4 regions of the Pseudomonas sp. SDO55104_S430 genome follow, and region 2 is predicted to be linked to each of the others. Evidence: predicted binding sites of a transcription regulator. Region 2 holds the regulator's gene; each other region holds the start of a gene.
What was found. Region 2 encodes FliA, which starts transcription of late flagellar genes. Its sites were predicted from a motif close to CTAAAGTTTNNNNNNNNNNNGCCGNTAA; they were not measured.

Region 1 (7,794 bases), on a different contig from region 2:
TTATGCACGTCCATTGACCAGTACAAGTACGCCGGTCACTACCGGAACCGTGACAGCTGGTGTGGCCACAGCCGCCGGTGTCAGTTTTACCTTGGGCGGTACGCCGCCGAACCCGGTTGCGGGTGATCAGTTCGATATTTCAGTCAACACGCACCAGACGCAGAACGTTCTCGATACCGTCAGCCAGTTGCGCAAAGCGCTCGAAACCCCGACTGCTGGCGATCCTGCAGCACAACGAAACCTGCAAAACGTGATCGCCTCGTCCATTGCTAACCTGAGCAACTCCAAAAACCAGGTTGACCTGGCGCGAGGGGCTATCGGTGCTCGGGGCAATGTAATGGATATGCAGCGTGATTCGATTCAGAGTACCGGGCTGATCAACACGTCTACGCAATCTTCGATCCGGGAGACGGACCCTGCAGAAGTCCTTACTCGCCTGACCTTGCAACAGACCATGCTGCAGGCCGCACAGCTCGCGTTCGCCCGAGTTTCCCAGCTGAGCCTGTTCAACAAGCTTTGAGTCGGTCCTGACCGCTCGCGGCCAGCCCCTGTCACAGGGGGTTGGCTTTTTTTTGCACTTTTTTCGCCTGAAACGGCGCGGGGCAGGGCGCGAGCCGGACCACAAAATCAAATAAACCACCCCTTGCTGAGTGACCCGTCAGTCAAAACGCGCATCTTCACTGTATCCTGTCTGCGGGCGGTGAAGGCGTGAGGGGTGTTCAAGGGTATTCCTTGAGCCTCGACGTTGCCTCTTCTGGGGGCCAGGCCCCGACTGTAGACGCCCTCGATTCAGCGAGCGGCGATGTTCAGCTGTTTATTATTTGGGAAGCCATAAATGATTGGCATAAAAAATATAGCGAGTTACGTGCCGGCAGCCGGGATTGATAACTATGCCCAGGGTGCAAAGTTCGACAAGGACGAGACCTTTATCCTTGGCAAGATCGGTTCCGCGTTTTTGCCACGCATGGATGCTGATCAGGAAACCTCCGATCTGTGTGTCGAAGCAGCCAATGCGTTGTTCGCCGCCAATCCTGAACTCAAGCGTGAAGCCATCGATTGCCTGATCGTCGTCACCCAGAACGGTGATGAAGAAGGATTGCCGCACACCGCTGCAATCGTTCAGGACAAACTGGGCCTGTCGACCCATGTAGCCGCTTTCGATATTTCCCTGGGCTGTTCCGGTTACGTCTACGGCCTCTATGCGATCAAGGGCTTCATGGAAGCGACGGGGCTGAAAAATGGCCTGCTGATCACTGCCGATCCTTATTCGAAGATCGTCGATCCGGAAGACCGCAATACCACCATGCTGTTCGGCGATGCCGCCACCGCGACCTGGATGGGCGAAAACGCCGTCTGGCAGCTGGGCAAATCGAAGTTCGGCACCGATGGCTCCGGCGCACCGCACCTGAAAGTCTCCGATGGCGTGTTCTTCATGAACGGCCGCCAGGTCTTCAACTTCGCCCTGTTGAAAGTCCCGGCGCATTTGCATGAACTGCTGGACGAGTCGAATCTGCAGGCCAGCGACATCAATGCCTTCTGCATTCACCAGGGCAGTGCGGCCATCGTCGATGCCGTGGCACGCCGCTTCGAAGAGGGTGAGCCTGAGAAGTTCGTCAAGGACATGCTCGAAACCGGTAACACGGTGTCGTCGAGCATTCCGTTGCTGCTGCAGAACCATGTGTTCGACTCCACCTGGACCCGTGTCGCCATCAGCGGCTTTGGCGTGGGCCTTTCATGGGGTTCGGCGATTCTCTATCGCGGCTGATCGACTCGATCGCAGCGGCAAAAAAACGCCCGGGAATGAAAATTCCCGGGCGTTTTTCGTTTTTCTGGCGCCGACTTTATGACTCTAAACCCTTGAAAATAAAGGGCTGGCACGCTGCCATTAAAAAAATCAAAAAAAGCCCTCAAGCAAACCAGTACCACGACGATAACTATTACGTAGGTTCTCTAGGCCACACCAGGCGGTTGCCAGGGCCGGAAGCCGCAGTATCCATCCAACGAGGATTTCGTCATGGCTTTAACCGTAAACACTAACATTGCGTCGATCACTACCCAGGGCAACCTGAACAAAGCCGGCGGCGCTTTGCAAACTTCCATGCAGCGCCTGTCTTCCGGCCTGCGTATCAATAGCGCCAAAGACGACGCTGCCGGCCTGCAAATCTCCAACCGTCTGACCAGCCAGATCAACGGCCTGGGTCAAGCGGTCAAGAACGCCAACGACGGTATTTCCATTGCGCAAACCGCCGAAGGCGCAATGCAGGCTTCGACCGACATCCTGCAGAAGATGCGTACTTTGGCTCTGTCCTCGGCCACTGGCTCCCTGAGCGATGCAGACCGTAAGTCGAACAACGACGAGTACCAGGCTCTGACCTCCGAACTGACCCGTATCTCGCAGACCACTACTTTCGGTGGCCAGAAGCTGCTGGACGGTTCTTACGGCACCAAGGCAATTCAGGTTGGCGCCAACGCTAACGAAACCATCAACCTGTCGCTGGAAAACGTTGCAGCCAACAACATTGGCTCGCAGCAGGTCAAAAGCGCAACTTCGGCTCCGAAGCTGACCGGCCTGACTGGTGGTAACGTTACTGTAACCGGTAACGGCGAGAGCAAAACTTATGCCGTGGGTGCTGGTGCTTCGGCTAAAGAAATTGCGAAAGGCCTTAATGGCATTGTCGGTGGCTTGAGCGCTACCGCCAGCACCGAAGTTCGTTTCACAGTGAATGATACTGCTGCTGCTGCTACTCCAGCATCCTTCACCATGGATGTCGGCGGTCAGGCAGTAGCCTTCGTAGGTGTGACCAGCACCGCTAGTCTGGCTGATCAACTGAAATCCAACGCTGCTAAGCTGGGCATCAGTGTTAACTATGATGAAGTAAACAATTCTTTGTCGGTCAAGTCCGATACTGGCGAGAACGTTGAATTCTCAGGTGTGACTGCTGGTGCTTCCATCCAAGTGGCCACGAAAGACGGTAGTGGTACCTATAGCGGCGATATCGTGGTTGCGGACACTCTGGTTGCCACAGGTGCAGTGAACCTGGATTCCTCCAAGGGCTTCGCTCTGACCGGCGGTGCTGCGGTAACTGAGCTCTTCGGTACTACCACCACCTCCAAAAAGACCACGATTTCCCAAACTGACGTTACTGCAGCTGACAGCGCTCAGAACGCGCTGGCAGTCATCGACAAGGCTATCGGTTCGATCGATAACGTTCGTTCGGGTCTGGGCGCCACCCAAAACCGTCTGACCACTACTGTCGACAACCTGCAAAATATTCAGAAAAACTCCACCGCTGCTCGTTCCACCGTGCAGGACGTGGACTTCGCTGCTGAAACCGCAGAGCTGACCAAGCAGCAAACCCTGCAATCGGCTTCGACTGCCATCCTGTCGCAAGCGAACCAGCTGCCATCCGCTGTACTGAAACTGCTTCAGTGATCTGAGCGCTTGGTAATGGACGGAAGGGCGCGTTTACGTGCCCTTTCGTCTTTTTCGTGATGAGGAGATAGACATGGATATGAGCGTCAAGTTGAACCAGTCTTATCCGCCGGTAGCATCGCAGAGCTCATCTGCACCGGTCGAGCCGGTCAGCCGGCCTAAGGTTGAAGCGGTTGTCCAGGCGGCAACCGAGCCTAAGCGTGACGAGTTGGAAAAGGCGGTGACCGATATCCGCGAGTTCGTGCAGGCCAGCCAGCGCAAGCTCGATTTTTCGATTGACGATTCCACCGGTCGCGTCGTGGTTAAGGTTATCGCGACCGAGAGCGGTGATGTGATTCGCCAGATCCCGTCGGAGACTGCATTGAAATTGGCGCAAAGCCTGAGCCAGGCCAGCAGTTTGTTGTTCGACGACAAAGTCTGAGCTGGCATGAATTTTGTTGTTGTCTGCGCTTGAGGTGTAGTTCGCCAAGAAAGCGGCAGCCAAGAAATAAGGAGAAAGACGATGGCAGGTTCAACGGTTAGTGGTATCGGCTCGAACATTGATACCCAAAAGATCGTGCAGGCGCTGGTCGATGCCGAAAGAGTGCCCAAGCAAACGCAGATCAATACGCAGACGTTGAAAGCAACCACAACGCTATCGTCGATCGGCAAGATCCAGGCGGCGCTGGATGCCTTCCGTGGTGCCCTGACCACTATGGGTACCGATAACAGTCTCCGTGGCTTGATAACTTCATCCTCGGATGAAAAAGTCGCCACCATGACGGCAGGGAACGGTGCATCTACCGGCAGTTTTGCACTTGTAGTGACGCAGTTGGCCAGCGCCTCCAAGCTGGCGACAAGTACCTTTGCTGGCGGTGCTTCAGCAGTTGTGAACAAGGGCGCCACGCCGACGACCCTGACCATCTCGCAGTCCGGCAAGGATTACGATTTGAGCATTCCGCCGGGAGCTACGCTGCAACAGGTGCGCGACTCGCTCAATACTCAGTTTTCAACGGCCGGGTTGAGCGCGAACATCCTGACGGATGCTTCTGGCTCGCGGCTGGTTTTGACCTCCACGACCATGGGGGTCGGTTCAGATCTGACTTTGTCGGGTAACTCAGGTCTCGATGTCGGCTCAACAGTGATCGACCAGCCGAAAAATGCCAAGTACAGCATTGATGGCATCGAAATGGAGTCCAAGAGCAACACGATTGCCGAAGCAGTCAGTGGTGTAAGCATCAAACTTCTATCGGTTTCGCCAACCGCTGCCAATGCCACCAAGCCCACCCCGACGACCATATCGGTGGCCACGAGCAACTCGGCGTTGAAGTCTGGCGTCAAAGGTTTTGTCGATACTTACAATGCGTTGGTCAAGGCCATCAGTGCGGAGACCAAGGTCACGATGGGTGCAGATGGCAAGCCGATCGCCGGAGCTTTGACGGGTGATGCCTCGATGCGCACCTTGATGAGTTCGTTGCGTAATGAACTTAACGCTCTGTCTGGGTCCGGCACATTCAAATCGATGGCGCAATTCGGCATCAGCACTGACTCGACCACAGGTTTGTTGGTCATTGATGACAAGAAGTGGGACAAGGCGGTAACAACCAACGCAGCGGACATAAGCAGTATTTTCAACGGCGATAATGGCTTGCTCAAGCGCATGACCACCGCTACGGATGGTTACGCGAAAGCCACCACCGGCACGCTGGCTGAGCGTTCGAAGTCCCTGACTGACAGCCTCAATGACCTGAAAAAGCAGCAGGACACTCTCGATGAGCGGATGACGCTCTTGCAGTCCAGCCTCTCTGCCAAATACAACGCGATGGATTCTCTGGTAGCCAAGCTGCGAGCGCAGAGCGACAGCATCATGACCACACTCAATGCACTGAATAATCCGAAAGACAATTGATTCGGATCAGTTAAAAAACCCAGGCCGCTTGTAAAGAGGGCGCCTGGGTTTTTTCATTGCTGGTGCTCCGCGTTAAAGTTCTCCGACGCTCAGTCGACATAAAGATCAGAGCACTCCACTTTCAAGCTGTCGTCTGTCACGAGGTAGAAACATGAACCCCATGAGAGCCCTTCGCCAATACCAGAAGGTCAATTCCCATGCTCAGATCTCTGAGGCCAGCCCTCATCGCCTGGTGCAAATGTTGATGGAGGGCGGGCTGGATCGCATGGCCCAAGCCAAGGGTGCCATAGAGCGTGGCGATATCGCACTCAAGGGTTTGATGCTCGGTAAGGCCACGGACATCGTCATCGGCTTGCGTGACGGGCTCAATTCGGAAAAAACCGAAGATCCTGCGTCGATCCAACAGCTCGACAGCCTGTATGCCTACATGACAAACCGCCTGATGGAGGCCAACACCAGCAACGATGTGGCAATCATCGACGAAGTGGCGGGCCTGCTGGAAACCCTGAAAAGCGGCTGGGATGCCATTGCCAATCAATAGGCTTCGAGCCTGAGGATGACGTCATGAGTCAAGCACTGCGGCGAATTGAAGAAACCCGTGAAGCGCTGGTCGATGCCTTGGCGGCGCGTAACTGGGATGCGATTGGCGAGCTGGATTCGACCTGTCGCGAGTGTGTCGAGGAAGTGCTGAGCGAAGCGCCGATCGACGAAGAGGCGGTGCGCAGCAATCTTGAGGGGTTGTTGGCGGTGTACAAGGACCTGCTGACCGCGACAATTGGCGAGCGCCAGGCAATCGTCGATGAGATGTCGCAGATCAATCAAGCACAAAAGGCGTCAAAGGTTTACCATCTGTTTGGTTAATTGACGCCAGTTAATCCAAACATAGTGCGCCATAAATTTGACTGTGCACGGTTTTTTGACTTAACTAGTGGCTGTTCCAGATTTCAGTCGTCTTCAGGCATAGTTCGCCTGCAAGCGTTTAGCTTGCCCCAGCATTTTGGGCATCGAGTTGACTAGGGAAGTTGCTATTGCATGTGGCGTGAAACCAAAATTCTGCTGATTGATGACGATAGCGTCCGCCGCCGCGACCTGGCGGTGATTTTGAATTTTCTCGGCGAAGAAAATTTGCCCTGCGGAAGCCATGATTGGCAGCAGGCTGTCGGCTCTTTGTCATCCAGTCGTGAAGTGATCTGTGTCCTGATCGGGACGGTCAATGCTCCTGGCGCTTTGTTGGGCTTGTTAAAGACACTCTCGACATGGGATGAGTTCCTTCCTGTTTTGCTGATGGGCGATAATTCTTCCAGCGAATTGCCGGAAGACCAGCGTCGTCGCGTGCTTTCGACCCTGGAAATGCCGCCCAGCTACAGCAAATTGCTCGATTCCCTGCACCGTGCCCAGGTCTATCGCGAGATGTACGACCAGGCCCGCGAGCGCGGTCGCCATCGCGAACCCAACCTTTTCCGCAGCCTTGTCGGCACCAGCCGGGCGATTCAACACGTCCGCCAGATGATGCAACAGGTTGCCGATACCGACGCCAGTGTGTTGATCCTGGGCGAGTCCGGTACCGGCAAGGAAGTGGTCGCGCGTAATCTGCACTATCACTCCAAGCGCCGCGAAGCACCGTTCGTTCCGGTGAACTGCGGGGCGATTCCGGCAGAGTTGCTGGAAAGCGAACTGTTCGGTCACGAGAAGGGCGCTTTCACCGGCGCGATCACGAGTCGTGCCGGGCGTTTCGAGCTGGCCAACGGCGGCACCCTGTTCCTCGACGAAATCGGCGACATGCCGCTGCCGATGCAGGTCAAGCTGCTGCGCGTGCTACAGGAACGCACCTTCGAGCGCGTGGGCAGCAACAAGACCCAGAGCGTCGACGTGCGCATCATCGCGGCGACCCACAAGAATCTCGAAAGCATGATCGAGATCGGCACCTTCCGCGAAGATCTCTACTACCGTCTCAATGTGTTCCCGATCGAGATGGCGCCGCTGCGCGAGCGCGTCGAGGACATTCCGCTGCTGATGAACGAGCTGATCTCGCGCATGGAGCACGAGAAGCGCGGTTCGATCCGCTTCAACTCGGCGGCGATCATGTCCCTGTGCCGTCACGGCTGGCCGGGCAACGTCCGCGAGCTGGCCAACCTGGTGGAGCGCATGGCGATCATGCATCCGTACGGGGTGATCGGTGTGGTCGAGTTGCCGAAGAAATTCCGCTACGTCGACGACGAAGACGAGCAGATGGTCGACAGCCTGCGCAGCGATCTCGAAGAGCGCGTCGCCATCAACGGTCATAACCAGGATTACACCGCCAGCGCGCTGTTGCCGCCGGAAGGCCTGGACCTGAAGGACTACCTCGGTGGTCTGGAACAGGGCCTGATCCAGCAGGCGCTGGACGATGCCAACGGTATCGTGGCGCGCGCGGCTGAACGCCTGCGTATTCGCCGCACCACCCTGGTGGAGAAGATGCGCAAGTACGGCATGA
Region 2 (7,794 bases):
TCCAGGTGGAAGATTTCGTTGACGTTCACCAGCGGGAACGCGAACGCCTGGTTGCCGAGCATGACCATCAGCGTCGGCATGATTGCCAGGGTCAGCGGCACCTTGATGACGATCTTCGATCCCTGGCCCTTGGCCGAGAAGATGTTGATCGAGCCGTTGAGCTGGGAAATCTTGGTCTTCACCACGTCCATGCCCACGCCGCGGCCGGACACGTCGGAGATCTCGGTCTTGGTCGAGAAGCCCGGGGCGAAAATCAGGTTGTAGCACTCGGTGTCGCTCAGGCGCTCGGCCGCATCCTTGTCCATCACGCCACGTTTCACCGCGATGGAACGCAGGACGTTCGGGTCCATGCCCTTGCCGTCATCGGAGATCGACAACAGGATGTGGTCGCCTTCCTGCTCGGCGGCCAGGACCACCTTGCCGCCACGGGCCTTGCCCGAGGCTTCGCGTTCTTCCGGCGACTCGATGCCGTGGTCGACCGCGTTGCGCACCAAGTGCACCAGCGGATCGGCCAGGGCCTCGACCAGGTTTTTGTCCAGGTCGGTGTCTTCGCCGACCAGTTCCAGGTTGATCTCTTTCTTGAGCTGGCGAGCCAGGTCGCGAACCAGACGCGGGAAGCGCCCGAAGACCTTCTTTATCGGTTGCATCCGGGTCTTCATGACCGCGGTCTGCAGGTCCGCGGTGACCACGTCGAGGTTCGACACAGCCTTGGACATGGCTTCGTCGCCGCTGTTGAGGCCCAGGCGGACCAGGCGGTTACGCACCAGCACCAGCTCGCCGACCATGTTCATGATCTCGTCCAGACGCGCGGTGTCGACCCGCACGGTGGTCTCGGCTTCGCTGGCCGGCTTTTCAGGCGGTGGCGAGGCCGGGGCACGGGCTGGCGCCGGTGCGGCAGCGGCTGCTGGTGCAGGCGTTTCGGCTTTCGGCTCGGGCGCCTTGGCCGCAGGTTTCGGCGCTGCTGCCTTGGCTGCAGGCGTTGCCGCGGGAGCGCTGGTAGCAGCAGTAGCGGTGCCGGCTTTCGCCGCCACGTCGGTGAACTTGCCCTTGCCGTGCAAATCGTCGAGCAGTGCTTCGAATTCGTGATCGGTGATCAGGTCGCTACCGGCCGCCGCAGCGGTGGGCGCAGCAGGCGGCGTCGCCGAAGCGATGGCCGATTCCAGTGCTTCAACGGCAAAGTTGCCCTTGCCGTGCAGCTGATCGAGCAGTGCTTCGAACTCGTCATCGGTAATGTCGGAGCTGTCGCCTTCGGCTTTCGGCTCCTGGGGCGCGGCAGGCGTCGCTGGCAAGGAATTGACGGCGAACTGGCCTTTGCCGTGCAGTTGGTCGAGCAACGACTCGAACTCGGCATCGGTGATTTCGTCGCTGGCCGCTTCATCACCGGCGGCAGTCGGGGCAGGCGCTGGAGCAGCCGGCGCCTCGGCCTGCGCCTTGACAGCGTTGAGCGAGTCCAGCAGCTGTTCGAATTCACTGTCGGTGATGTCGGCCGATTCGCTTTCGGCGACAGGTTCTTCAACCACATCGGCTACAGGTGCAGCAGCGGCCTCGTCAGCGCTTTGCGGTTCGGCAAGGCGCGACAGGGCAGCGAGCAATTCGGGTGTGGCAGCCGTGATCGGGCTGCGGTCACGGACTTCGCCGAACATGCTGTTCACCGAGTCCAGTGCTTCGAGAACCACGTCCATCAGTTCCGAGTCGACGCGACGCTCACCCTTGCGCAGGATGTCGAACACGTTCTCGGCGATGTGACAGCACTCCACCAGCTCGTTGAGCTGAAGGAAGCCGGCGCCCCCTTTTACAGTGTGAAAACCGCGAAAAATTGCATTGAGCAGGTCCGCATCGTCCGGCCGGCTTTCCAGCTCGACCAGTTGCTCGGACAGTTGCTCTAGAATCTCGCCGGCCTCAACCAGGAAATCCTGAAGGATCTCTTCATCGGCGCCGAAGCTCATTAATGGTGTGCTCCTAACAGAACAGGTCTAAAAAAGAACCTAAAAACCAAGGCTGGATAACAAGTCGTCCACATCATCCTGACCGGATACAACGTCTTCTCTTTTATCGGCATGAATCTGCGGACCTTCACCCTGAGAGAGATGTTTTTGTGGATCTTTTTCTGCAAGCATCGCCGCACGGTCATGTTCGATACCCGCAAAGCGGTCTACCTGGCTGGCCATGAGCACGAGCTTGAGCAGGTTGCTTTCTACTTCGGTGACCAGTTGAGTCACACGTTTGATCACCTGGCCCGTGAGGTCCTGGTAATCCTGAGCCAGCAGAATGTCGTTGAGATTGCTCGACACCGTGCGGCCGTCTTCGCTGCTGCGCGCCAGGAAAGCGTCGACGCGCCGCGCCAGCTCGCGGAACTCTTCAGCCCCGACTTCGCGGCGCATGAAACGTCCCCAGTCCGTGCTCAGCACCTGGGCCTCTTCGCTCAGGCGGTTGACCACGGGCGTGGCGTTTTCAACAAGGTCCATGGTGCGATTGGCCGCGGCTTCGGTCAGCTTGACCACATACCCCAGACGCTCGGTGGCGTCGGTGATCTGCGACACTTCCTCGGCCTGCGGCATGTGCGGGTCGATCTGGAAATTGACGATCGCGCTGTGCAGCTCGCGGGTGAGCTTGCCCACTTCCTGATACAGGCCGCGGTCACGGGTCTGATTGAGCTCATGGATCAATTGCACAGCATCGCCGAATCGGCCTTTTTCAAGGCTCGCGACCAGTTCGACGGCGTGTTTTTTCAGGGTCGATTCAAAATCGCCCTGCGAAGATTCGTTATGTCCCATAGCTTCCCCGTGACGCCGATCAACCGATGCGTTCGAAAATCTTCTCGATTTTTTCTTTCAGCGCCTGAGCGGTGAAGGGTTTGACGACATAGCCGTTAACGCCGGCCTGGGCGGCTTCGATGATCTGCTCGCGCTTGGCTTCGGCAGTCACCATCAGTACCGGCAGGTGCTTGAGTTTTTCATCGGCGCGCACGTGGCGCAGCAGATCGATACCGGTCATGCCGGGCATGTTCCAGTCAGTCACCAGAAAGTCGATGCTCCCGCTGTTGAGGACCGGAATGGCGGTAGTGCCATCGTCGGCCTCGACCGTGTTGGTGAACCCAAGGTCACGCAACAGGTTTTTAATGATCCGCCGCATCGTTGAGAAGTCATCAACGATGAGGATTTTCATGTTCTTGTCCAATTCGACCTCCAAGCAGACTTAAACGCGCCCAGCACCTGGACGCGCCATTTCAATCAATCTGGCAAACACTCGATGACTGTCGGGGATACAACGGATCGAGACCGGCGAGGTTCATCACCCCACCAGCCAACTCGCAGTGCCCCCACACTGCCTTCAGCGCGCTCGCCACTCTCCTAAACGCCCCCGCAAACGGGCCGCGCACTGGCTGTGTAACTGGCTGACCCGAGACTCGCTGACTCCCAGGACTTCTCCGATTTCCTTGAGATTCAACTCTTCGTCGTAGTACAGCGCCAACACCAGTCGCTCACGCTCCGGCAAATTGGCAATCGCATCCGCCAGCGCCGCCTGGAAGCGTTCATCTTCCAGATCGCGTGACGGCTCGAGATGAGCACTGGCGCCATCCTCGTGCAGCCCTTCGTGTTCGCCGTCCTGCAACAGGTCGTCGAAACTGAATAAACGGCTACCCAGGGTGTCGTTCAGAATTGCGTAGTAATCATCGAGACTCAACTGGAGTTCGGCAGCAACCTCGTGATCTTTAGCGTCACGTCCGGTTTTAGCTTCAATCGCGCGAATGGCATCGCTGACCATCCGGGTATTGCGATGGACCGAACGTGGTGCCCAGTCCCCTTTGCGTACCTCGTCGAGCATGGCCCCGCGGATGCGGATGCCGGCGTAGGTTTCGAAACTCGCGCCCTTGCTGGCGTCGTATTTGGTCGAAACTTCAAGCAGGCCGATCATGCCGGCCTGGATCAGGTCTTCGACCTGCACACTGGCCGGCAAACGCGCCAGCAAGTGGTAGGCAATGCGTTTGACCAGTGGCGCGTAACGCTCGATCAGCTCGTACTGCGCGTCACGCGCCGACTTTTTGTAAAGGTTGTAGCCGCTGGCTGTCATAGCACGGGTCCTGCCGTTTGTTGCACGAGGCGCTCGACGAAAAACTCCAGATGGCCACGTGGGTTCGCAGGCAGCGGCCAGGTATCGACCTTCTGCGCGATGGCCTTGAACGCCAGCGAACACTTGGAACGCGGGAAAGCTTCGTAGACCGCGCGCTGCTTCTGCACGGCCTTGCGCACGCTTTCGTCGTACGGCACGGCGCCGACGTATTGCAGGGCGACGTCGAGGAAACGGTCGGTCACCTTGGTCAGCTTGGCGAACAGGTTGCGCCCTTCCTGCGGGCTCTGGGCCATGTTGGCCAGCACGCGGAAACGGTTCATGCCGTAGTCGCGGTTAAGCAGCTTGATCAGGGCGTAGGCGTCGGTGATGGAGGTCGGCTCGTCGCAGACCACCAGCAACACTTCCTGTGCGGCGCGCACAAAACTGACTACCGAGTCACCGATACCCGCAGCGGTGTCGATCACCAGCACATCGAGGTTGTCGCCGATGTCGCTGAAAGCCTGGATCAGGCCGGCGTGTTGGGCCGGGCTCAGATGGACCATGCTCTGGGTCCCGGACGCAGCCGGAACGATGCGGATGCCGCCAGGCCCCTGCAACAGGACGTCGCGCAGCTCGCAGCGGCCTTCGATCACGTCGGCCAGGGTACGTTTGGGGGTCAGGCCCAGCAGAACGTCGACGTTCGCCAGCCCCAGGTCGGCGTCGAGCAACATGACACGACGGCCAAGCTCTGCCAAAGCCAGGGACAAGTTCACTGACACGTTAGTTTTCCCGACGCCACCTTTGCCGCCGGTCACCGCGATCACCTGTACGGGATGCATGCTGCCCATGTTATTTCTTTACCTTGTCTTGCATAGACGGAGGCCACATTACTGGCTGCGCGTTCACAACCGGAACAATGCGTGGCAGACCATCGATGTAGGTACAAAAACTATTCATTTTTACCTCAGCCTACCTGCTTGGTCGGGCTGTGGTAGATATCAGCGAACATGTCGGCCATGGCTTCTTCGCTGGGCTCTTCCTGCATTTGCACGCTGACGGCGCGACTGACCAGTTGATGACGGCGCGGCAGATGCAAATCATCCGGAATCCGCGGGCCATCGGTCAGGTAGGCCACCGGCAATTCATGGCTGATGGCAAGGCTCAACACCTCGCCCAGACTGGCGGTTTCATCCAGTTTAGTCAGGATGCAGCCCGCCAGCCCGCAGCGCTTGTAACTGTGGTAGGCAGCCGTTAGAACCTGCTTCTGGCTGGTGGTTGCCAGAACCAGATAATTTTTCGACCGAATGCCGCGTCCGGCCAGGCTTTCAAGCTGCATGCGCAGCGCTGGATCGCTGGCCTGAAGGCCTGCGGTGTCGATCAGCACCACGCGCTTGCGCAGCAGTGGATCCAGCGCCTGAACCAGCGATTGACCCGGATCGACGTGGGTTACCGACACGTTGAGAATCCGACCGAGGGTCTTCAACTGCTCCTGGGCACCGATACGATAGCTGTCCATGCTCACCAGCGCGATGTTCTGCGCGCCGTACTTGAGTACGTAGCGGGCAGCCAGCTTGGCCAGGGTGGTGGTCTTGCCCATGCCGGCAGGGCCGACCATGGCAATCACTCCGCCCTCTTCCAGCGGCTCGATTTCCGGTGTGGCGATCATGCGTGCCAGATGCGCCAGCAACATGCGCCAGGCCTGACGGGGTTCTTCGATGTCGGTGATCATCGCCAGCAGGTCGCGGGAAAGCGGACCGGAGAGGCCGATGCGTTGCAGGCGGCGCCACAGGTTGGCCTGATCCGGACGGCGGCCTTGCAGCTGATTCCACGCCAGCGAACCCAGTTGTACTTCCAGCAGCTCGCGCAGACCGTTGAGTTCCGAACGCATCGAGTCGAATGCACGCTGGTCGATCGCCGGCGCCGCGGCAGGCGCAGGCGCCGCACGACGTGGCTCGGCATAGGTCGGCTCGATCAGCGGCTCTGCCGCAGTCAGCGGCAGACCGGCGAACAATTGGCGATTGACCGCATTGTCGCTCTCGCCTTCGCTGCGCAGGCTCAATTCGGCCTGGGCGGTGACGATCCGCGACTGGGTCTTGCGCAGCTCGTCTTCGAGTTCCATGTTCGGAACCCGAGGAGCCAGCGCCGACAGCTTGTAATCCAGGGCAGCTGTCAGCTCGACACCACCGGCAATCCGGCGGTTGCCGATAATGGCGGCTTCAGCGCCCAGCTCATCACGAACCAGCTTCATGGCCTGACGCATATCGGCGGCGAAAAAACGCTTAACTTGCATGAATCACTACCCTCAGCCGTTGGGCCCTACTGTCGCAACGATGGTCACTTGCTTGTTGTCCGGAATTTCCTGGTAGGCCAATACATGGATGCCCGGCACTGCCAGCCGGCCAAAACGCGAGAGCATCGCGCGAACCGGACCGGCCACCAGCAGAATCACCGGCTGACCTTGCATCTCCTGCCGCTGTGCTGCTTCGATCAACGAACGTTGCAGCTTCTCAGCCATGCTTGGCTCAAGCAGAACGCCCTCTTCCGAGCCTTGTCCTGCCTTCTGCAGACTATTGAGCAAAATCTGTTCCAACCTTGGCTCCAGCGTGATCACTGGCAGCTCCGAGTCAGTGCCTACAATGCTTTGCACGATTGCGCGGGATACGCCGACGCGAACCGCGGCCACCAATGCGGCGGTATCTTGACTCTTGGAAGCGTTGTTCGCGATGGCTTCGGCGATGCTGCGAATGTCGCGAACCGGCACCTGTTCGGCCAGCAACGCCTGCAGAACCTTGAGCAGTTGCGACAGCGACAACACGCCCGGTACCAGTTCTTCGGCCAGTTTCGGCGAATTTTTCGCCAGCAGTTGCATCAACTGCTGCACTTCCTCGTGGCCAATCAGCTCGCTGGAGTGTTTGTACAGAATCTGGTTCAGGTGAGTCGCCACTACCGTACTGGCATCGACCACGGTGTAGCCCAGCGATTGCGCCTGGGCACGCTGGCTGATTTCGATCCACACCGCCTCCAGCCCGAAAGCCGGATCTTTGGCGGTGATGCCGTTGAGCGTGCCGTAGACCTGCCCCGGGTTGATCGCCAGTTCGCGATCCGGATAGATCTCGGCTTCGGCCAGAATCACCCCCATCAGGGTCAAGCGATAGGCGCTTGGCGCCAGGTCGAGGTTGTCGCGAATGTGCACGGTCGGCATCAGGAAGCCCAGGTCCTGGGACAGCTTCTTGCGCACGCCCTTGATCCGCGCCAGCAACTGACCACCCTGATTGCGGTCCACCAGCGGAATCAGGCGGTAGCCCACTTCCAGGCCGATCATGTCGATCGGCGTCACGTCATCCCAGCCCAGCTCCTTGGTTTCCTGGGCGCGGGCCGGCGATGGCAGCAGTTCCTGCTGACGCTTGACCTCTTCCAGCGCCTGCACCTTGACCTGGTTCTGCTTTTTCCAGAACAGGTAAGCGCCGCCGGCCGCCAGGGCCGCCATGCTGAGGAAGGAGATGTGCGGCATGCCGGGCACCAGGCCCATCACTGCCATCAAACCCGCCGCCACGGCCAACGCCTTGGGCGAGGCGAACATCTGACGATTGATCTGTTTGCCCATGTCTTCCGATCCGGAAGCACGGGTCACCATGATGGCTGCTGCTGTAGATAACAACAGTGATGGCAATTGCGCCACCAAACCGTCACCAATGGTCAAAAGCGCGTACACCCTGCCGGCGTCACCGAAGGTCATGTTGTGCT
Region 3 (7,794 bases), on a different contig from region 2:
CCTGGCGCATACGTCGGGCAGCTCGATGCATATTCACCAGAGTATCGTCGATACCGACACCGGACTTAACGTGTTCAGCGGTGAGGCCGGCCAGCCGACCGCGGCCTTCCGTCATTTCATCGCTGGACAACAAGCGTGCATGGCGGATTTCACCGCGCTGTTTGCGCCGAATGTGAATTCATATCAGCGCTTGTGTCACCCCTACGCATCCCCGAATAATGCCTGCTGGTCCCATGACAACCGGGCCGCGGGCTTGCGCATTCCGGCCAGCTCGCCGGTCGCTCGTCGGGTCGAGAATCGTTTGCCGGGCGCCGATGCCAACCCCTATCTGGCGATTGCCGCCAGCCTGGCTGCCGGTTTGTACGGTATTGACCAGAAACTGGAGCCAAGCGAACCCATCCAGGGCGAATTCAAAGTGCCGGACAATCTTTCATTGCCCTGTACCTTGCATGGTGCTCTTGAGCGTCTGAAACGAAGCCAGTTGGCAAAGGAACTGTTCAGTACCGAATTCATCGAAGGTTACATCGCTTCGAAGAGCATGGAGTTGACCAGCTTCCTTGATGAAATTACCCCCTGGGAACGGCGTGTTCTAGCAGCCCAGGCCTGACGCACTGTCTATAACGGTCTATCTTTTCGGTAGACCGAATCTCACTGCAAGGAGCCGCTCGGAACGCCGATGCGCCAAATCTGGAAACCTTTTCGAGCGCTTTATTTCGCCTCGCTGATGATGTTGATCGGCTCCGGTCTGCTGAGTACTTACCTGGGCCTTCGTCTGGCGGCTGACCATGTCGACAGTCTGTGGGTCGGTGCGTTGATGGCAGCCAACTACTTCGGTCTGGTGCTGGGCGGCAAGATCGGTCACCGGTTGATAGCCAGGGTCGGGCACATCCGAGCGTATTCGGCGTGTGCCGGGATCGTCGGGGCCGCGGTGCTCGGGCATGGACTGGTGGACTTTCTGCCGGCCTGGATCTTTCTTCGGGTAATCGTCGGCCTCGGCATGATGTGCCAATACATGGTCATCGAGAGTTGGCTGAACGAGCAGGCCGAAGCGAGTCAACGAGGCACGGTATTCAGCGGCTACATGATCGCGTCCTATCTTGGCCTGGTGCTTGGGCAGCTGATTCTGGTCATGCATCCGAGCCTGGGTCTGGAATTGCTGATGCTGGTCGCATTGTGCTTCGCCCTGTGCCTGGTGCCGGTGGCACTGACGCGTCGGATTCACCCAGCACCGCTGCACCCGGCGCCCATGGAGCCGCGATTCTTCATCAAACGCGTACCTCAATCGTTGAGTACGGTCCTCGGTGCTGGCCTGATCATCGGCTCGTTCTACGGTCTGGCGCCGCTGTATGCCTCGCAGCAGGGGCTCTCCACAGAACAGGTCGGTCTGTTCATGGGTAGCTGCATTTTCGCTGGCTTGTTGGTGCAGTGGCCCTTGGGTTGGCTTTCCGACCGTTATGACCGGGCACTGTTGATTCGCTGCTTTGCGGTGATCCTGGCGCTGGCTGCCTTGCCTTTGGCGATCCTCAAGCAGGTGCCGCTGGAGGTGCTGTTCATCGCCGGCTTCGTCTGTTCACTGGTGAAGTTCTGCCTCTATCCGCTGGCCGTAGCCTTCTCCAATGACCATGTGGAAGCCGATCGTCGTGTGTCCCTGACAGCGATGTTGCTGGTGACCTACGGTGTCGGTGCCAGTATCGGTCCGTTGGCCGCAGGCGTGCTGATGAAGATGTTCGGCAGTCACATGCTGTATGCCTTCTTCGTCTTCTTCGCTCTGGTACTGGTGTGGCGAATTCGCCCGAAAGCGGTCACCAACCTGCATCAGGTGGACGACGCACCGCTGCACCACGTGGCCATGCCGGACAGTATGTCGAGTTCGCCACTGGTGGCTTGCCTGGACCCGCGGGTCGATGAGCAGGTGGTTCAAGATCAGATGCAAAGCCCGCCTCCTGAACCGAGTCCGGAGTCGGAGCCACAATCCGATGCTTCACCAGAAGAGCCGGATTCTGCTAACGAACAGCGCTTGAACGAAGCCAGGCCTTAACGGCAGGCATAAAAAAGGGCAGTCACCGCAAGGGACTGCCCGTTTTTTTGACGCGCCGTTATCAGAAGTCGTCTTTGTCGAAGCGTCGTGCTTCGCGTTGCAGCTGATAAACGAAACGCTCGACCTGCCGTTGCACCAGGCCGCTCATGTTGTGAAAGCGTACGCCGGCAAAGGTGGTGGAGATTTTTTCTTCGAAATGCAGGTAGCGCAGCTCGACCGGAGCCGTCATCTTGCCGAAGGGCAGGGCGGCCACGAAGCGGTCATAGACCTGGCCCAGTTGAAGGCTGCCGGTAATGTCGCCGGAAAAACGCAATTTGCAGCCGGTGGCCGAGATGTCCAGCAATTTGCCGCTGATCGGCGCCTTGAGTTTTTCGCCATCCAGATCGACGTCTACCAGTTGCGCCAGCTTCAACGCAGCACGAAACGCATTGCGGCGTTGGTGATAGATCACTTCATCCGGAAGCGTGCCGCGGTAGCAGCGGCTGCCACCGGACTCATCGATAGTCAGCGGGCCATTGCTTTCCCACGCGATGCGCACGCCTTCATGGAAGCCTTCGACCTTGAAGGGTTCGCCGGCCAGCAGATAGCGTTCGCCGTCGCGAGGAATCATTTCGTCCAGGGCAATCATGTTGCTCTCGCGATCGATATCCACCAGATAGCTCTGGAAGCGCTGGCTGCGCTCGTGGAACGTAATGATCAGCGGGTCATGACTTTCTTGCAGTTGGCGAAGGTTGCCGGAGATTTCCAGGGGCGTGCTGAGCACCTTGGGTGGCTGCGGAGCATCGTCCGCATTTAAGGCAATGGACACGGTTAATCAATCTCCAGACAAATTTTGACTACGGCTTGCCAGCATTTTGCCAGCATGTTTCGCATCTTGATAGAGCGTGCTCGTCGGCGCGGCTCAAGCCTGACTGAGTGGGCGCGGTTTCACAAGCTTGGAAAAGGTTCCACTGGCATCATAGAGCGCTGGAGGTTCGCCGCCAGTAAGAATTTTCAGTTGTGTGGCTGTGGCCACCTGCTGCACCTGGATCGACTGGCCATTGTTGGCATTGGTTGCCTGGCATTGACTCAGCAAGTCGTTCAGTACATCGCTTTGCGCCAGCAGGGATTCGCCGATGCTCGACTGGCTGGCCAGTTGCTCAAGACCGCTGCGGTTGGCGGGCAGATTGAGGCTGGTGAGGATTTCACTGCGCTTGCGGCCATGCTGTTCGAGCAAGATGATCAATGCCTGCTTCTGCGCCAGAATATCTTCGAGCAGGTACATGTCGCGACCGTGCAGAGCGATGGATTCGGTACGCAGTAACTCCAGCAGTTGTTGCGCTGGAGCAAAGTCGTCGGTGATCAGTTGCAGTAGATTCGTGTCGTGCATGGCTGGCCTTGGGTTTTAAGCGTCCAAAAGCCTGGCGCGGGCCGTAGCCTAGCGCTGGGCTTCGAAGTTGAGCAGTTTGCTGGCTACACGGTTGCTGTCGACTTTATAGCTGCCATCGGCAATCGCTGCTTTCAACTCGGCCACGCGGGCTTTGTCGACGACAGGCTGATCGCGCAGCGTATCAGTGACCTTCTGCAACTGTTGAGCCTCATTGCTGAGATGTACCGACTCCCCGACTGTAGCGGTCCCGGCCTGTTCGTTCGGGCTGTTCAGCGGCGCGGATTTACCGCTTTCGGCGGTTTCCTTGGGCGCGCTGGTACGTGTACTGCCGGTAAGTGACGAGGAGCTGTTCAAACGGCTGAAATCGATAACCATGATAAAAAACCTCTGGGAATTTGGACGCTTGCCATGTTTTCGGCCATTCCCTAAAAAACTTTAGGCTCATTTATCGAGAGCTTGCTCGCGTCAGCGCTTGCCCTTAATGGAGCACAGTTTAGGGAACAGACATGGTCCGCGCCACATCTTCACTCGCGGTAAATCCTCAATGGCTGGTTACATTGACACCTCCACTTGCCCCGGGGCGATGACTTGCGCCTTGATGACCCGCTGGGAGTTGAGGTTTTTCACTCGAATCTGTTCGCTCATGCCGCCATTGGCCAGCGCTTCTCCGGGCATCCGCACGCTGAGCGTGCCGCTGCGGGCGGTGATCACCACCTGATCGCCCTTGCGGATGACTTCCGCCTGCTCGAGGTTCACCAGGGTGACGACCTGATCGGCGACCATTGGTCGGGTCAGTCGTTGCCCGATCGCCTGATCCAGGGAGGTCAGATAGCCCTGGTTGATCGCGCTGATGTCACGCTCGCGCAGGATCACGTCTTCAGGTTCGACAATGCCGGTGCGCCGAAGCGGTCGGGCGGTGGTCACGACGTCGCGAAACAGGCGTACTTGAGCGGGCACAAACACGGTCCACGGGGACGAACCCTCACAGCGAACCTTGACCGTGACCCGTCCCAGAGGCTTTGCCGGGCTCTCCAGCGAGGCTGTCAATTCCTTGTCGCACATCGGCATGCGCAGTCGCGGGTCGAGCTTGTTGACCTGGATCTCGTAGCGACCTTCCGTTTGACTGGTGGCCAGATAGTCTTCTACGGTGAATTCAAGAAAGCCCTGAGTGACGCCGATAAGCATGTCAGGCAAGGTAACCGTATCGGCAAGGGCAGGGCTGCCAGCGTTGAACAGGCAGACAACTGCCATCACGGCCAGGAACTTGCGGCCGGTGGTGGTCAAGCGTCGAAAAAACGTCGGTTCAGTATTCATAGAAAGATAAATAGCAAGCGCCGTGCCGTTTACGGATGAAGGCGCGTCGCAACAAGTCAGCGTTGGTGTAGGAGTCTGGGCATGGCTGGTGTAATGGATTCGGTAAACCAGCGCACGCAACTGGTGGGGCAGAATCGCCTTGAGCTGTTGTTGTTCCGTCTCGACGGCCAACAGCTGTATGGGATCAACGTCTTCAAGGTTCGGGAGGTGCTGCAATGCCCCCAACTGACGCTGATGCCCAAATCCAGTCCTGTCGTGTGCGGTGTGGCAAATATTCGGGGAGCGACCATTCCGATCCTGGATCTGGCAATGGCAACCGGCTCCGGTGCGTTGAAGGACAAGAACAACCCGTTCGTGATCATCACGGAGTACAACACCAAGACCCAGGGTTTCCTGGTTCGCTCGGTGGAGCGCATCGTCAACATGAACTGGGAAGAGATCCATCCGCCACCCAAGGGGACCGGTCGCGATCACTACCTGACGGCGGTGACGCGGGTCGACAACCAGTTGGTCGAAATCATCGACGTCGAGAAAGTACTGGCGGAAGTGGCCCCGACACCGGAAGCGATTTCCGTCGGTGTGGTCGATGTCGAAACCCAGCACAAGGCGCTTTCGCTGCGCGTGCTGACGGTCGATGACTCATCGGTGGCGCGCAAGCAGGTCACGCGTTGCTTGCAGACCGTCGGTGTCGAAGTGGTAGCGTTGAACGACGGCCGACAGGCGCTGGAATACCTGCGCAAGCTGGTCGATGAAGGCAAGAAGCCGGAAGAAGAGTTCCTGATGATGATCTCCGACATCGAGATGCCGGAGATGGACGGATACACTCTGACGGCCGAGATCCGCAACGACCCGCGCATGCAAAAGCTTCATATCATCCTGCATACTTCGTTGTCGGGCGTGTTCAATCAGGCGATGGTCAAGAAAGTCGGTGCCGATGACTTCCTGGCCAAATTCCGTCCTGATGACCTGGCATCCCGGGTGGTCGACCGGATCAAAGCAGCAGACATCAGCTAGGGGCGTTCGGCCCCTGGCAGTCAACACGATTTAAGAGGCGGCAGCATTGTCTACGGGTAATTTGGATTTCGAACAGTTCCGGGTATTCCTGGAAAAAGCCTGTGGCATTTTGCTCGGTGAAAACAAGCAATATCTGGTCTCCAGCCGTCTCAACAAGCTGATGGAGCAGCAGGGTATCAAGTCTTTGGGCGAGTTGGTCCAGCGTATCCAGACCCAGCCGCGCAGTGGTTTGCGCGAGATGGTCGTGGACGCGATGACGACCAACGAAACCCTGTGGTTTCGCGACACCTACCCATTCGAAGTCTTGAAGAACAAGGTTCTGCCTGAATCGATCAAGGCCAGTCCCGGCCAGCGTCTGCGCATCTGGTCGGCGGCGTGCTCGTCGGGTCAGGAGCCGTACTCGCTGTCGATGTCCATCGACGAGTTCGAGCGCACGAACATCGGGCAGTTGAAGATGGGGGTGCAGATTGTTGCCACCGATCTGTCCAGCACCATGCTGAACAACTGCAAAACCGGCGAGTACGACAGCCTGGCCATCGGCCGTGGCCTGTCGCCCGAGCGCCTGCAGCGTTACTTCGATCCGAAAGGGCCGGGGCGCTGGGTGATCAAGGCGCCGATCAAGAGTCGGGTGGAGTTCCGCTCCTTCAATCTGCTGGACAGCTACGCCAGTCTCGGCAAGTTCGACATCGTGTTTTGCCGCAACGTCCTGATCTATTTCTCTGCCGAAGTGAAGAAGGACATTCTGTTGCGCATTCACAGCACGTTGAAGCCGGGCGGTTATCTGTTTCTCGGCGCCTCCGAGGCGTTGAACGGATTGCCGGACCATTACCAGATGGTTCAGTGCAGCCCGGGGATCATTTACCAGGCGAAGTGATGTCGGTGTTGTTTAAAAAAACGGGAGCCCTCAAAGGCTCCCGTTTTTTTATGCCCAAGGCGCGATAGCGGCAGAAAAGCGGCATCCGGCGGAAACCGGTTGCCGCTTTTCTGGCATTGCCGCGCTGCCACTGCCCGCAAAGCCCCGGTTTATGGGCGTGTTCTGATTTGGCATGACGCTTGCTAAGACCATCGTACGAAAAATCAGGTCACCCGAAGGTGAAGGTTTCCCGACATGAGCATCAGCTTCGATAAAGCGCTCGGTATTCACGAAAAGGCTCTGGGCTTCCGCGCCCAGCGCGCTGAAGTCCTGGCCAACAATATTGCCAACGCCGACACCCCGAACTACAAGGCGCGGGATCTGGAATTCTCGAAAGTGCTCGAGGCGCAGAACGATAAAGCCAAGAACGGCACGTTCGCCTTGAACATGACCAACAACCGGCATATCGAAGCCGAAGGCCTGGGCAATGGCGACGAGTCGCTGATGTACCGCACGCCGATGCAACCTTCGATTGACCAGAACACCGTGGACGCCCAACTGGAACAGTCGAACTACGCGGAAAACTCCGTCAACTTCCAGGCCAGCTTCACCCTGCTCAACAGTAAATTCAAAGGGCTGATCTCAGCCCTGCGCGGAGAGTAAGTCATGTCCCTGTCCAGTGTTTTCAACATTGCCGGTAGCGGCATGAGTGCCCAGACCACTCGACTGAACACCGTCGCATCGAACATCGCCAACGCCGAAACCGTCTCGTCGAGCATCGACCAGACCTACCGCGCGCGCCACCCGGTATTCGCCACCATGTTCCAGGGCGCCCAGAGCGGTGGCAGCGACTCGCTGTTCCAGAACCAGGATGCCGCCGGACAAGGCGTGCAGGTACTGGGCGTGGTCGAAGACCAGAGCAACCTTGAGGCGCGCTACGAGCCGAACCATCCGGCGGCCGACGCCAAGGGTTACGTCTATTACCCGAACGTCAACGTGGTGGAAGAAATGGCTGACATGATTTCCGCCAGCCGTTCGTTCCAGACCAACGCCGAAATGATGAATACCGCCAAAACCATGATGCAAAAAGTCCTGACCCTCGGTCAGTGATAAGGGGCGACTCAGATGAGTGTTACCGATACTACCAGTGGCCTGTCGCTCAACGACATCCTGGCCAACTCTTCGGTCAAGACGAAAAAGGATACT
Region 4 (7,794 bases), on a different contig from region 2:
GAGGCTTTTTTCATTGCGCCGTACTGAGATAATTGCGCGCTCATTTCAACCGTCTCTCCCGGGATAAAGTCACACTATTCCATTGCGCTGAGCCAGTTCGATCAAGTCAACCAGCGAGCGCGCATTGAGTTTCAATAACAGGCGCGTCTTGTAAGTGCTGACAGTCTTGTTGCTCAGAAACATGCCATCGGCAATTTCCTTGTTGGTCTTTCCCCTGGCCAACTGTTGCAGCACCATCATTTCCCGCCCCGACAGGCGATCCACCATTTCCGCTTCACTGGCGTTACCCAGGCTCGCCCGCACGGTATGCAAGGCCTGATTGGGGAAATAGCTGTAACCAGACAATACCGCTTTTATCGCACTGAGAAGTTCGGTCAGGTCCTGCTGCTTGCAGACGTATCCGGCAGCCCCCGATTGCATGCAGCGCATTGAAAAGTGCCCGGGGGACTGGGAGGTCAATATCAACACCTTAATCGGCATGCCTGCCGTCGTCAGTCGCGCGATAACTTCCAGCCCGTCCAGCTTGGGTATCCCGATATCCAGAATGACAATATCCGGCAAGAACTCTCGTGCCAGTTGCAATGCATCCACGCCGTTATCGGTTTCTGCCACAACTTCGTAGCCATGACGCTCCATCAGCATACGTACCGCAAGACGAATGACGGGATGATCATCCACGATCAGCACTTTATTCATGGGCAGGTCCAATTTTCGCTGTTCGAATTTTTAGAGCCCGCACAATAGCCTAGTCGTTTGACGCGTTGCATGCCGCGCCCCCCGGCGAGCTGCACCGAGAGACATTCCCTACAAGATTCGCGGATTAATCCTACAAAAATCCTGCGAACCCGACGCCTTGAAAACTGTATCCATGGTCTTGATTAGTGCGCTATCGGTTTGGATCCGAAATGAACGATCACATTCCGGGAAATCAAATCGCGCCGAATATTACTGACGCCGGCGGCGCAAAACATTAACAGCAGAAATATCACACACCGAGTATCTGTTAGCTCTTACAGCAAAAAATCACCCATGGATAATCATTAACGAAACCCCATCCTTAAACCCGATAACAATGACCTTAAATAAAATCCTTCAAACGGGCATCGACAACTATGAGTAATGAACATGAACAAGCTCAAGAAAAGAATGACCAACCCCATGACCATCATCGCGACATTCGCAACACTGTCTGAAACCTCGGCCGCCGTTTCCCTGCCTTTCCTCGATAACGATGAAAGAGAGATCTACGTCTGGTTCCTGATCAGTTTTCCTTTTTATCTGCTGTTTCTTTTCTTCGTGACCCTCAACTTCAATTACCGATCGCTGTATTCACCCTCGGATTTTGAAAAGGACGAGCACTTTCTCAAGGCCATGGACGAGGCCGAACCATTAACCAGCACTTCAGCAAAAGGCCCGCGCGCCGGCGAACTTTCTTGCAGCGCTCAGGCGCCACCCGGGCCAATCGATTGGCAGCACGTTCGCCTGCCCAAGCAACTCAAGGGCATGCACATCATCGATACCCGATGGATGAAAACCAGAATGGAGTTCAACGCGTTACTTGCGCGAATAAAGAAACCGCAGGAAGGAAAAACCCAGGTGATCCTGTTTCTAACCGACAACGCTCTGGAAAAATCACTGGGGGACAGTCTGTTCGAGTTTTCCAGGCGCAGCAGCAAACGCGGTAACGCCAATTGCTGCGTCGCGTATGACTTGAATTCAAAAAGGGTGACGGTCATGGACCAGCGCCCACTGACAATCACTTGAGCACAAGGCAAGTCTTATCAGTGAGAAGCAAACCAGGAGGTATCAGGCAGATTGGCGTGGAATCGTCGTATCGCGATTTCAAAGCAAAAAAAATGGTGGCCCCGTCGACGACAAGGCCACCATTTCATTTACCGCTCAAGGGACTCAGAACAGTTTCCGGCCCTTGTTGGCAGCAATACGCATGCGCAAGGCGTTGAGCTTGATGAAGCCCGCCGCATCGGCCTGGTTGTAGGCGCCGCCATCTTCCTCGAAGGTCGCGATGTTGGCATCGAACAGCGAGTCGTCGGACTTGCGGCCGGTGACGATCACGTTGCCCTTGTACAGTTTCAGGCGTACGACGCCGTTCACGTTGACCTGGCTCGCGTCGATCATCTGTTGCAGCATCAGACGCTCAGGGCTCCACCAGTAACCGGTGTAGATCAGGCTGGCGTACTTAGGCATCAACTCGTCTTTGAGGTGAGCCACTTCGCGGTCCAGGGTGATCGATTCGATCGCACGGTGAGCGCGCAGCATGATGGTGCCGCCCGGGGTTTCGTAGCAGCCGCGGGACTTCATGCCCACGTAACGGTTCTCGACGATGTCCAGACGACCGATGCCGTGTTCGCCACCGATACGGTTCAGGGTCGCCAGCACGGTAGCCGGAGTCATTTCGACGCCGTCCAGTGCCACGATGTCGCCGTTGCGGTAGGTCAGTTCCAGGTACTGCGGCTTGTCGGGAGCGTTCTCCGGGGAGACGGTCCAGCGCCACATGTCTTCTTCGTGCTCGGTCCAGGTATCTTCCAGCACGCCGCCTTCATAGGAGATGTGCAGCAGGTTGGCGTCCATCGAGTACGGGGATTTCTTCTTGCCGTGACGCTCGATCGGGATGGCGTGCTTTTCAGCGTAATCCATCAGCTTTTCACGGGACAGCAGGTCCCATTCGCGCCACGGAGCAATCACTTTCACGCCTGGCTTCAGAGCGTAGGCGCCCAGTTCGAAACGAACCTGGTCGTTGCCCTTGCCGGTGGCGCCGTGGGAAATGGCGTCAGCGCCGGTTTCGTTGGCGATTTCGATCAGGCGCTTGGCGATCAACGGACGAGCGATGGAAGTACCCAGCAGGTACTCACCTTCGTAAACGGTGTTGGCGCGGAACATCGGGAATACGAAATCGCGCACGAACTCTTCGCGCAAGTCGTCGATGTAGATCTCTTTCACGCCCATGGCCTGAGCCTTGGCACGCGCCGGCTCGACCTCTTCGCCCTGACCCAGGTCAGCGGTGAAGGTCACCACTTCACAGTTATAAGTATCCTGCAGCCACTTGAGGATCACCGAAGTGTCCAGGCCGCCGGAATACGCCAGAACGACCTTGTTTACGTCCGCCATGCCATCACTCCACGGGGTTCTACGGAAAGCCGGGAAGTCTACCGCTCATACAGAATAATTTACAGTGGCGCGACAGCTTATGACGACGAAGCGACAGAATCTGTCGAGGGCGCGACGATGACCAATCGGTCATGAAGTTGCCGAAGTGGCCTGTTTCGTAGCTTGCGGCGCCACCTGCTCCGGCGGCGTGCCCCGCTCCAGGCGTACCGCCACCCGGCGGTTCTTCGCCCGGTTGGTGCTGTTGGTGTTGGGCGCCAGCGGATAACTCTCGCCGTGGAAACGCATGGTGATCTGCGATTCCTGGATGCCATTGGCCTTGAAGTACTCCATGACGGCAAGGGCCCGGCGGCGCGACAGGTCCCGGTTGGTCAGGCGGTTGCCACCGTTGTCGGAGTGACCGTCCAGCTCGATGCGATTAACCGTCGGATCGGCCTTCATGTATTCCAGCATCACCTGCAGCTTGGCTTTAGCCGCGCTGTCCAGTTCGATACCGCCACCGGGGAAACCGATCTGGGACTGCTTCACCTGATCGAAATTTTGCGGCAACAGCTTGGCGACACACACCTGGTAATCGGCGAACGCCTTGTTGAACCTGACCGGCAACAGACGCACTTCCGAGATTCCGCCATCCCCGGAGGAACGCCGAACCACGGGACTGCGCCCATCGATCAGGCCACTGATCAGGCGTCCGGCCTGAGCCTGGGAGCTGCTCAACAGCACATTGCCGCTGCCGATTCGCACGGTGCCCAGGTTGATATCGCCTCGCCCCGGCTGCCAGGGCGCCGCGGCGGCCAGCAAGGTGGCCGAGCCTCCGCCCATCATCGCGTTGGAAGCGTTGAGCCGGAATGTCGCCTGCTCGCCGGCACGGCGCACGAACTGCCCCGAGCCGAAATCGGTGATCGGCTGTGTCAGGCGGCACTCGAACTTGTCGCCTTCGACCGTCCACTCGATGCTCTCCAGACGGGTCTGGAAAGTGAGCGCCATCGCGGGAAGGCTGGCAAACACACTGAGCAAGGCTAAATAACGCTGGCGCACGGAAGGCTCCACTGGCTTCTACAACACAAAGACCGACACACAGATGTTTACGGCATACCTGTTGGATATCGGAAGCTTTCGGCAAAACTTGATAGCGAGTGCCTGCAAGAGTCTTTTCCGGTAGCATTCCCCTCAGTTTGACCCGCCTGGAATCCCCTCATGTCCGACCGCCTGACCCTGCTGCGTCCCGACGACTGGCACATTCATCTTCGCGATGGTGCCGTGTTGACCAATACCGTCGCGGATGTCGCGCGCACCTTTGGTCGCGCCATCATCATGCCCAACCTGGTACCTCCGGTCCGCAATGCGACCGAGGCCGACGGCTATCGCCAGCGTATCCTCGCTGCCCGCCCGGCCGGCAGCCGGTTCGAACCGCTGATGGTTCTGTACCTCACCGACCGTACCCAGCCCGAGGAAATTCGCGAGGCAAAGGCCAGCGGTTTCGTTCACGCCGCCAAGCTGTACCCGGCTGGCGCGACCACCAACTCCGATTCTGGCGTCACCAGCATCGACAAGATCTTCCCTGCTATCGAAGCCATGGCCGAAGTGGGAATGCCGTTGCTGATCCACGGTGAAGTCACCCGTGGCGATGTCGACGTGTTCGACCGCGAAAAGATCTTCATCGATGAGCACATGCGTCGTGTGGTCGAGCGTTTCCCGACCCTCAAAGTGGTGTTCGAACACATCACCACCGCGGACGCCGTGCAGTTCGTCAACTCGGCCCCGGCCAACGTTGGCGCAACCATCACCGCGCATCACCTGCTGTACAACCGCAACCACATGCTGGTCGGCGGGATTCGGCCGCACTTCTATTGCCTGCCGATCCTCAAGCGCAACACCCATCAGGAAGCCTTGCTCGATGCCGCCACCAGCGGCAGCGCGAAGTTCTTCCTCGGCACAGACTCGGCGCCCCACGCCCAGCACGCCAAGGAAGCTGCCTGCGGTTGCGCCGGCTGCTACACCGCGTTCGCGGCAATCGAGATGTATGCCGAAGCCTTCGAACAGCGCAATGCGCTGGACAAGCTCGAAGCCTTCGCCAGCCTCAATGGCCCGCGTTTCTACGGCCTGCCGGTGAACACCGATCGCATTACCCTGGTTCGCGAAGAATGGACCGCCCCAAGCAGCCTGCCGTTTGGCGAGCTGACCGTTATCCCGCTGCGCGCCGGTGAAAAACTGCGCTGGCGCCTGCTGGAGGAACACGCGTGAGTGAAGACCATTTCGACGACGAACTGGACGGTCAAGGTGGCGGGGGCGGTTCCCGTCATCCAATGGCTGCGAGGTTCCGTGGTTACCTGCCGGTAGTCGTCGACGTAGAAACCGGTGGCTTCAACTCGGCCACCGACGCCTTGCTGGAGATTGCTGCGACCACCATCGCCATGGATGAAAAGGGTTTTGTTTATCCTGATCACACCTACTTCTTCCGCGTCGAGCCTTTCGAAGGCGCGAACATCGAGGCAGCGGCGCTGGAGTTCACCGGGATCAAGCTCGATCACCCGCTGCGCATGGCGGTGAGTGAAGAGACTGCGCTGAACGACATCTTCCGCGGCGTGCGCAAGGCGCTGAAGGCCAACGGCTGCAAGCGAGCGATTCTGGTCGGCCACAACAGCAGCTTCGACCTGGGTTTCCTCAACGCCGCAGTTGCGCGTCTGGACATGAAGCGCAACCCGTTTCACCCGTTCTCCAGCTTCGACACCGCCACCCTCGCCGGCCTGGCCTACGGTCAGACAGTGCTGGCCAAGGCCTGTCAGGCTGCCGACATCGACTTCGACGGTCGCGAGGCCCACTCGGCTCGCTACGACACCGAGAAGACGGCCGAGCTGTTCTGCGGCATCGTCAATCGCTGGAAGCAGATGGGTGGCTGGAAAGATTTCGGCGATTGATTGAGGCCTCTGCTGTTGTAGGAGCCGAGCTTGCTCGCGATGGTCGTCAACTATAACGCTGGAAGCCTGATACCCCGCGGCGTTTTCAAGTTCATCGCGAGCAAGCTCGGCTCCTACAGAGACCTGGCGGTTATCCCGCCCATAAAAAAACCGGCCTGATGTGGCCGGTTTTTTTATGTCTGCCTTTTATGGCAGGAGCATGCCTTACAGAGCAGCAGCGTGCTCGGTCAGGTAAGCAGCAACGCCTTCTGGCGAAGCGTTCATGCCCTTGTCGCCTTTTTTCCAGTTGGCAGGGCAGACTTCGCCGTGCTCTTCGTGGAATTGCAGAGCGTCGACCAGACGCAGCAGCTCTTCCATGTTACGGCCCAGTGGCAGGTCGTTGATGATCTGCGAACGGACAACGCCTTTGTCGTCGATCAGGAACGCGCCACGGAAAGCAACGCCGTCAGCGGACTGAACGTCGTAGGCCTTCATGATTTCCTGCTTGATGTCGGCAGCCATGGTGTAACGGACTTCGCCGATACCGCCATTGTTGACCGGGGTGTTGCGCCAGGCGTTGTGGGTGAAGTGCGAGTCGATCGAAACAGCGATCACTTCAACGTTGCGAGCCTTGAATTCCGACATGCGATTGTCCAGAGCGATCAGCTCGGACGGGCAAACGAAGGTGAAGTCCAGTGGGTAGAAGAACACCAGGCCGTATTTGCCTTTGATAGCCGAGGACAGAGTGAAGCTGTCAACGATCTCGCCATTGCCGAGTACGGCCGGTACGGTGAAGTCAGGGGCTTGTTTGCCTACGAGTACGCTCATTGGATATCTCCTGGTGTAGAAACGTGAAAAACCGGGTTTGCGCCAGCCTGCCACCCTGAGGCGACAGCCCTGTGACACAAGCCCATTCGCAAAGACCGGCCATCATACACTGCGTGTTTGGCCTGTCCTCGGGTTTTTCCCTGAGCGGTGAAATTCGCGATGGCGAACTGCCCTCTCTTGCACAGGATGCAAACCGTTCGTCAGCCCTGGAAAAAAGCTCCGGGGAAGTGCTTTGACAATCATTCTCGTTAACATTAAGATCCAACGCATTCGAGACATAAACAAGCGACGGTTTTCACTTATGTATGTTTGCCTCTGCACTGGCGTCACCGACGGCCAAATCCGCGATGCGATCTATGAAGGATGCTGCAGCTACAAGGAAGTCCGCCAGGCCACCGGCGTTGCCAGTCAGTGCGGCAAATGTGCCTGCCTTGCCAAGGAAGTGGTCCGCGAGACCCTGACATCTCTGCAGACGGCCCAGGCCGCGATTCCTTTTCCTGCAGAATTTACTGCCGCGTAAAATGCCGTTATTCAAAGAACCGGACTGATGTCCGGTTTTTTTATGCCTGAAAATCAATTGCTTAGATGCTAGACGCGGAACACAAACATTCTTATTCCGATTAATTTTCATTTATTATTCAATAACTTAAGTTTGACACCCTTAGTTGGTCGGCTCAAACTCTGCCTTATAGACGGTTAACAAAGGGCAGGACCCCATCATGAAAGGCGACGTTACAGTCATTCAGCATCTCAACAAGATTCTTGCCAACGAGCTGATCGCGATCAATCAATACTTCCTGCACGCTCGCATGTACGAAGATTGGGGCCTGAACAAGCTCGGCAAGCACGAGTACCACGAGTCCATCGACGAGATGAAGCACGCGGACAAGCTGATCAAGCGCATCCTGTTCCTCGAAGGCATTCCCAACGTCCAGGACCTTGGCAA

Region 1: ACW9JE_RS04990 (flagellin N-terminal helical domain-containing protein) is a predicted target of FliA. The motif match lies at 1,907-1,934, and genes of this name have one in related genera.
Region 3: flgM (flagellar biosynthesis anti-sigma factor FlgM) is a predicted target of FliA. The motif match lies at 3,819-3,846, and genes of this name have one in related genera.
Region 4: ACW9JE_RS11185 (flagellar protein MotY) is a predicted target of FliA. The motif match lies at 4,227-4,254, and genes of this name have one in related genera.

What each region holds. Positions count from the first base shown of each region.
Region 1 covers NZ_JBSVXG010000015.1:18,480-26,273, reverse strand. The annotation lists gene ACW9JE_RS05000 (flagellar hook-associated protein 3) at 1-520, shown strand, start outside; gene ACW9JE_RS04995 (ketoacyl-ACP synthase III) at 836-1,765, shown strand; gene ACW9JE_RS04990 (flagellin N-terminal helical domain-containing protein) at 2,015-3,433, shown strand; gene ACW9JE_RS04985 (flagellar protein FlaG) at 3,507-3,854, shown strand; gene fliD (flagellar filament capping protein FliD) at 3,936-5,321, shown strand; gene fliS (flagellar export chaperone FliS) at 5,473-5,862, shown strand; gene ACW9JE_RS04970 (flagellar protein FliT) at 5,886-6,182, shown strand; gene ACW9JE_RS04965 (hypothetical protein) at 6,276-6,464, opposite strand; gene ACW9JE_RS04960 (sigma-54 dependent transcriptional regulator) at 6,375-7,794, shown strand, end outside.
Region 2 covers NZ_JBSVXG010000104.1:868-8,661, reverse strand. The annotation lists gene ACW9JE_RS18215 (chemotaxis protein CheA) at 1-1,946, opposite strand, end outside; gene ACW9JE_RS18210 (protein phosphatase CheZ) at 1,986-2,774, opposite strand; gene ACW9JE_RS18205 (chemotaxis response regulator CheY) at 2,794-3,165, opposite strand; gene fliA (RNA polymerase sigma factor FliA) at 3,331-4,071, opposite strand; gene fleN (flagellar synthesis regulator FleN) at 4,068-4,898, opposite strand; gene flhF (flagellar biosynthesis protein FlhF) at 5,015-6,340, opposite strand; gene flhA (flagellar biosynthesis protein FlhA) at 6,353-7,794, opposite strand, start outside.
Region 3 covers NZ_JBSVXG010000164.1:2,109-9,902, reverse strand. The annotation lists gene ACW9JE_RS22705 (glutamine synthetase family protein) at 1-607, shown strand, start outside; gene ACW9JE_RS22700 (MFS transporter) at 677-2,038, shown strand; gene ACW9JE_RS22695 (flagellar brake protein) at 2,100-2,846, opposite strand; gene ACW9JE_RS22690 (flagella synthesis protein FlgN) at 2,940-3,407, opposite strand; gene flgM (flagellar biosynthesis anti-sigma factor FlgM) at 3,456-3,782, opposite strand; gene flgA (flagellar basal body P-ring formation chaperone FlgA) at 3,960-4,721, opposite strand; gene ACW9JE_RS22675 (chemotaxis protein CheV) at 4,803-5,735, shown strand; gene cheR (protein-glutamate O-methyltransferase CheR) at 5,782-6,609, shown strand; gene flgB (flagellar basal body rod protein FlgB) at 6,844-7,251, shown strand; gene flgC (flagellar basal body rod protein FlgC) at 7,255-7,698, shown strand; gene flgD (flagellar hook assembly protein FlgD) at 7,714-7,794, shown strand, end outside.
Region 4 covers NZ_JBSVXG010000046.1:18,681-26,474, reverse strand. The annotation lists gene ACW9JE_RS11200 (response regulator transcription factor) at 70-696, opposite strand; gene ACW9JE_RS11195 (hypothetical protein) at 1,126-1,764, shown strand; gene ACW9JE_RS11190 (argininosuccinate synthase) at 1,909-3,126, opposite strand; gene ACW9JE_RS11185 (flagellar protein MotY) at 3,256-4,161, opposite strand; gene pyrC (dihydroorotase) at 4,321-5,367, shown strand; gene rnt (ribonuclease T) at 5,364-6,041, shown strand; gene ACW9JE_RS11170 (peroxiredoxin) at 6,246-6,848, opposite strand; gene ACW9JE_RS11165 (bacterioferritin-associated ferredoxin) at 7,150-7,368, shown strand; gene bfr (bacterioferritin) at 7,568-7,794, shown strand, end outside.